Regions from separate parts of the Limnobacter thiooxidans genome, predicted to be linked through region 1. Evidence: predicted binding sites of a transcription regulator. Region 1 holds the regulator's gene; the other holds the start of a gene.
What was found. Region 1 encodes sigma-54, which starts transcription at its own class of promoters, with help from an activator protein. Its sites were predicted from a motif close to TGGCANGNAANCTGCTTT; they were not measured.
Positions count from the first base shown of each region.

Region 2: pedF (cytochrome c-550 PedF) is a predicted target of sigma-54. The motif match lies at 1,266-1,283, and genes of this name have one in related genera.

Region 1 is NZ_AP028947.1:363,055-366,420, forward strand. It holds gene hprK (HPr(Ser) kinase/phosphatase) at 1-15, opposite strand, end outside; gene RGQ30_RS01615 (PTS sugar transporter subunit IIA) at 20-490, opposite strand; gene hpf (ribosome hibernation-promoting factor, HPF/YfiA family) at 601-930, opposite strand; gene RGQ30_RS01625 (RNA polymerase factor sigma-54) at 972-2,492, opposite strand; gene lptB (LPS export ABC transporter ATP-binding protein) at 2,505-3,284, opposite strand; gene lptA (lipopolysaccharide transport periplasmic protein LptA) at 3,281-3,366, opposite strand, start outside.
Region 2 is NZ_AP028947.1:1,035,933-1,039,298, forward strand. It holds gene RGQ30_RS04715 (sigma-54-dependent Fis family transcriptional regulator) at 1-1,009, opposite strand, end outside; gene pedF (cytochrome c-550 PedF) at 1,327-1,782, shown strand; gene RGQ30_RS04725 (substrate-binding periplasmic protein) at 1,893-2,792, shown strand; gene RGQ30_RS04730 (4Fe-4S dicluster domain-containing protein) at 3,028-3,366, shown strand, end outside.

The DNA.
Region 1 (3,366 bases):
TTTCAGTTGCTTCACAGGCTTAGCTCGCGGGTTGGTAGGGCTCCCAGTTGGCGATCAGCTGGTGTGTGGCACCCGGATCAGACTCGGTCATGAGCTTTTCCCGGAAGTCTTTGTCAGACAGCATTTGAGCCAATTCAGACAGTATATCCAGATGATGCTGGTTTGCGCTTTCAGGCACCAGCAAAAACATGAGTAGTTTGACAGGCTGGCCATCAGGTGCATCGAAAGGGATGGGGTCTTGAACGCGAACAAGGGATGCGATAGGTTCGCGCAGACCCTTGATGCGGCCGTGCGGCACAGCCACTTGCTGGCCAAGGCCAGTGGAACCCAGACGTTCTCGCGCGAAGAGGCTGTCGAACACCTTGGACCTTGCGATACCCTGGTTGTTCTCAAAGACCAGTCCGGCTTGCTCGAAGACGCGCTTTTTGCTGGTGACCTGTGTGTCCAACAAAATGTTGGATGGTGGCAGTAGATTTGCGATCAAGTTCATCGCTGTTGATTCCTGATACCCGCTTCTAATGGTGGGGCCGATTATACGCCATAAAAACGGAAAAGGCGGATTGTTGTCCGCCTTTTGAATTTCCCTGAAATTACAGTGGTTTATTCAGCTTCTTCAACCACTTGGTGTTTCATGGGGGTGTGATTGTGATTGGTCACTTTGTCTTTGTGGCGAAGGACCTGGCGATCCAGTTTGTCGGCCAGCGCGTCAATTGCCGCATAGAGGTTTTCATGGCTTGCTTCTGCATGGATGTCTTTGCCGCGTACATGCAGCGTGACATCGGCCTTCTGAACCAGCTTGACCACTGAAATGGTCACCGATGCGTCAATCACATGGTCAAAATGCCTTTTCACCCGATCCAGTTTTTCAATTACGTAATTTCGAATTGCTGGGGTAACTTCCAGATGATGACCATTGATGTTCAAGTTCATAAAGGTATCTCCTTTCGTTGCTGCGGGGGAAGCTTTAGTTTTTAAAGCGACTTTCGCATGTTCACCGGGGGTATTTTCAGTGATTCCCGGTATTTAGCGACCGTGCGTCTTGCGACCACGATGCCCTGTTGACCGAGTAGTTCGGCGATTTGGCTGTCAGATATCGGCTGCTTGGCGTCCTCCGCAGAAATCAGTTGCTTGATGAGCGCACGGATGGCCGTGCTGGAAGCCTGCCCACCCGAGTCGGTGGAAACATGACTCCCGAAGAAATACTTTAGCTCAACCAACCCATAGGGCGTCAACATATATTTTTGCGTGGTAACCCTTGACACAGTCGATTCATGAAGACCGAGAAGGTCTGCAATTTCTCGCAAAACCAAGGGCTGCATGGCAATTTCACCATGGTTGAAGTAGCCAATCTGCCTTTCAACGATGGCCTGGCTGACTCGTAAAATAGTGTCAAATCGCTGCTGAACGTTTTTTAATAGCCAGCGGGCCTCTTGAAGTTGGGCGCTGAGTTGCGCACTTTGCCCTCGATGAGAGCGCAAAATAGAGGCATACATTTCATTGATTCGGATTTTTGGCATGACATCCGGGTTCAATTGCACATGCCATTGGCCGCTAAGTTTCTTGACAATTACGTCGGGAACTACATGGTCGTCGTCAATTCGGCGAAAGCGCGCGCCAGGAAATGGTTCAAGTGAACGAATGATCTGGTGGCAAACCTTCAGCACGTCTTCGTCCACGTTGAGTGCTTTTTTCAACTTGGTGAAGTCGCGTTGGGCGAGCAGTCCAAGGTGGTCGCGGATAATGGCCTGGCAGTTGCCGAGTAGTGAGGGCTGGCAGGTGATGTCGGACCTTTGGGCCAGTTGCAACAGCAGGCATTCGGAAGCATTGCGTGCGCCCACACCAGGTGGGTCAAAGCTTTGCAGCAGGCTCAGGGCCGCGCTGAGTTCTTCAAACTCCAGGTCGGGTTCGTCTTGCAGGGTTTCCCAAAGGTCTTCCAATTCAACGGTGAGGTAGCCGTCGTCACTCAGGTAGTCGATCAGCCACAGCACGAGGTTTTTGTCCCGTTCACTGGCTTGCGTCAGGCGCAACTGGTCGATCAGATGTTGGTGCAGGCTGCTGTCAGGCGCAGCAAGCTGCAGGCCTGGCTTTTCCTCATCGCCGTCGGCGTTGGCGCCGCTGTTGTCGCGCCAATCGCCTTCCCAATTGTCCTCAATCGAGTCAATGGTTTCACGCTGAACAATTTCTTCGCCCTGGTTGTCCTGTTCAGCCTGTTGGTCGCTGACGGGTTCAGGCGCTTTACGGGGGTCGGGTTCAGCCTCAAAGCTGTCGCCTTTGGGTTCGTGCAGTTCACCATTGCTGCTGTCCAGGCTCAGTGTGCGTTCGCCTTCCATCGCTTCTTCATCTGCCAGTTCTAGCAGCGGGTTTTCGGCAAGGGCCTGCTGGATTTCCTGCTGCAATTCAAGCGTGGACAGTTGTAACAGGCGAATGGACTGCTGTAGCTGAGGGGTTAGCGTGAGGTTTTGGGAAACTTTAAGCTGAAGTGATTGTTTCATGTTGATTCAGCTTTACATCCGGAAGTGTTCGCCAAGATATACACGGCGTACATCGTCATTTTTTACAATCTGCTCCGGGCTGCCCGAGGCCAATACCCGGCCCGCGCTGATGATGTAAGCGCGGTCGCAAATGCCCAGCGTTTCACGCACGTTGTGGTCAGTGATCAGCACACCGATACCCTTAGACTTCAAAAACGCGACGATGCGCTGAATCTCAAGCACTGCGATTGGGTCCACACCCGCGAACGGCTCATCCAGCAGAATGAAGCGGGGCTGGCTGCCCAAGGCCCGCGCAATTTCCAGGCGGCGGCGTTCGCCTCCAGAAAGAGATGCAGCGACTGAAGTTCGGATGTGCGTGATCTGCAAGTCATTCAACAGGTCTTCAACCGCCTGATCGATCGTTTTGTCCGTGGGCGGGTTGATTTCGAGCACGGCCCGAATATTTTCCTCGACCGTCAACTTCCTGAATACCGAGGCTTCCTGGGGCAGGTAGGACAGCCCGGCACGCGACCGCTCATGGATGGGTTTGAGGGTGATGTCCTGGCCTTCCAGGCAGATGTTTCCTTCGTCGGCGCTGACCAGCCCCACAATCATGTAAAAACAGGTGGTTTTACCTGCGCCGTTGGGGCCAAGTAGACCCACCACCTCTCCCGTGTCCACGTGCAGGGATACGTCTTCGATTACGCGTTTGCTTCGGTAAGCTTTGCGAAGGCTGTGCGCTTGAAGCCGACCTTGCCCGGTCAGAGTTTGAGCTGGCGTCGTGTTGGTGGTTTGCTTGACGGGGTTGCTCACTGCGCCTGTCCTTGTGTCTTGGGTTTGATCACTGCTTGAACCCGTGTTTTGCCCGCGCTGTTTGGCGCGCCCACCACATTCA
Region 2 (3,366 bases), 670 kb from region 1:
GTGTAGCTGGCGCCTGGTTTTGAACCACCGCAGCGTCGGCATTGTTTTTGACCAGGCCCACTGAGTCGAATATGCGGCCACGGCCCACGCTGCCAAGGCTTGCCTTGGCGGTTACCTGGTTGCCATTGTGCAGGCAGAGAATCAGGGGGATAGGGTTGCAAGTTCGGTAATGGTCAATCAGTGCCGACAAAGGCATGCCGAAAAGCGAGCTGAAGGTGTGGCTTTTCAGTGCGTTGCTGGACATGCCAAACTGGACCATGGCCGCCCTGTTGGCTGCGAGAAACTTGCCTCCTGGAGAAAACGCCGCAGCACCTTCCACCACAGAGCCCAAGAACTCTCCGCGCTGGTGAAACTGGACAATAATTGCGTCTTGAAAGGAGCTGTTGAACAAATGGTTTTCAATCATTTGCGCCGACATGCGCACCAGGCCCATGGTGTGGCGGTGGTAGCTGCGGTAATCGCCTGTCACATCCAGTACACCAATGGCGACACCGTTCGGATCGAAAATCGGTGCAGCAGAGCAGGTCAGAAAACGGTTCACATCCAGAAAGTGATCCTGACCGTGAACCACCGTGGGCAATTCCTCAATCAGGGCAGTGCCAATCGCATTCGTGCCCTTGTGCTCTTCGCTCCAGGTAACGCCAGGCGCCAAGGCAACTTTCTGGGCCTTGACCAGAAAGTCGTCGTCTCCGAGGGATTCAATGATGGTTCCGCTGGCATCGGTCAGCAGAACCATGCTGTGTGTATTGACCACTTGCTCGTACAGCGTCTCCATGAAAGGGAGCGCGCAAGATTTCAATCGATTGTTTTTTTCGATCAGTTCTTTGAGCGTGTTTCCTGCAGGGGGGGCAATGTCAACTTTGGCTGTAGTGTCAAGGCCGGCTGCGGTTGAACGCTGGTGGGCCCTGCGAATAAATTCAAGATGCCCCTCTGTGCCGGGGTCAATCAGTTCCAGTACCTGGGCATTGGACGCGATGCTGCCGCTGTCCCGCTCGGATAAAAATGTCATCCTTGTCTCCTGCTTCTTTGGGTGCTGCTTTTTATAGGTATGTTTTTTGGTGCAACGGGGATCTGAGTCTGGCAGTGACAACATCCACCTGCTCGATCCTGTTTCTTCACAATGCAAACACTGTGCCAACTCAATTCATCTTGTTTCAAAATGAAACACAGCTTGATGAAAATTAGCACAGAACAGTGGCAGGGGCTACCCAGTTCGCCATTTGTTACAGTTTCTCAAGGTTATTCACAATTGATGGTTTGTTGGGTGGCATGGGGCTTGCAATAGCTCGGAGGTGTTGAATCATTCTTAGAAAGACAGGAGTTGTGATGTTAGTTCGTAAAGCCCTTGTGGCATCCCTTTTTTCAATTGCTGCGGCCGTTGCTTTCGCCCATGGCGATGTAACCCCTCAGGTTGTTGACACCTCGACGCTGAAGCCGCTTGGTGACGACATGCTGGACAACAACCCGTACACGGGCGACAAGGAAGCCATTCGGATTGGAAGCTCGGCCTACAACCAGAATTGCGCGCGTTGTCATGGTTTGGAAGTAATCAGCGGTGGAATTTCACCTGACTTGCGCAAGATGAATGCCGAGTGCGATTCGTTCGCAGGCAAGAAGGCCAAAGAACAGTGCAAGACTGAAATGGACACTTACTTCCGCAATTCTGTACTGGGTGGCAAAGTGCGCGGTGACCGCGTTTACATGCCGGCCTTCGCCGGCATCCTGAATCAGGAAGCCATTTGGGCGATCAAGGCGTATGTAGAAACCCGCCCAGCGGAATAAGCTGCGCCAGTTGGCTTTACGAAGAGCCCAGGTTCATTGAAGCTTGGGCCTTCATTTACAGAAAAAACAGAAGTGCTACCAAGGCACATTCCTCTCAGGAGACACACCTCATGAACGCAACTCCCATCGCGTTGACTCTTCCATTTTCTTTTCGCAAAACTGCCAACTTGGCTGTAAAAGCCCTTTCTGCAGTAGCGATCGCATTCTCGGTTCACGTGGGTGCCCAGGCACAGGAACTCACCGACTGGGCCAAGGTTCAGGCCTCGGGTGTGCTCACTGTGGCTGTTTATAACTACCTGGCCCCTTATTCGGACCAAGGCAAAGGCATTGACGTTGACATTGCCCGCGCCCTTGCGGGCAAGCTTGGATTGGGATTGCGCGTTCGTCCGTTCAATGAGGATGAAGAGTTTTCTGATGACATTCGTAACATGGTGACCCGTGGCCACTACCTGGCTGGAGCACCTGCCGACATCCTGATGCATGCGCCTGTTGACGCCTACATCATGCAGAAAGAGGACCAGGCACTGTTCTTCTCGCCTTACACACGCGACGACATTTTCGTGGCGCGTAATATCAAGAAACTGCCCACGCTGGACAGTTTCAAGCCGTTTTCTGAAGCAGGCAACAGGATCGGGGCTGAAACCGCGGCATTGCCCAGCATCATGCTTGCAGGGGCTGACAATGCAGCCTATGCAGACAACCTGGTCAACTTCAAAACCCCGAAGGAAGCAGTAGATGCCATGGTGAGCGGTGAGTTGGTGGCGGTCATGGCCACCCGTGCAGAGCTGGAGTGGGCCTTGCAGCAGTACCCTGACAAAAAAGCCGATTTCTACGTGTCCAAGGTTCCACACAACTCCTTGCCTCCAAAAGGTTGGGTCGTTGGCATGGCCACCAAGAAAAGCAACAAGGAATTGGCTGAAAAGCTGACCAACGCCATGAATGATTTGAAGGAATCAGGGGAACTGGCAAAAATCTTTGAAAAATACGGTGTGAAGTACATTAGGCCCTGAACGCCTGAAGTGATTGAATGAAACAGCCCTGCCAATGCGCAGGGCTTTTTTTTGAAGCAGTTGTATCAAAATGAAACACCTGTCCTTCTTCGATGCTGCGTGATTGTCGTTAATTCAGAAAATTGTTGCCGTGACCTGTTCCGCACCTGTTTTAAAGTTGGCAGGCTTATTGCATAAGACCCCTCCATGAGTAGTGCCAAAAAACCAATAAACCAATAAAGCGAGGAACAACGGGATGCAAAAATCTCTTCACATCACGCCCGACAAGTGCACGGGCTGCCTGCAGTGTGAAATGGCTTGCAGCTATGAAAACTACCAGGTGTTCAACACCTCACTGTCGCGAATCAAGGTATTCGACTTTCATCACACTGGCAAAAAAGTGCCCTACACCTGCACGCAGTGTGACGAGGCGTGGTGTCTGCATGCCTGCCCGGTCGAAGCCATTACGATGGACAAGACCAACGGTGTGAAGGTTGTTTCAGAAGACACATGCGTGGGTTGCAAGGTGTGCACCATTGCCTGCCCGTTCGGTACGGTCAACTATGTCCAGGAAACCGGCAAGGTTCAGAAGTGT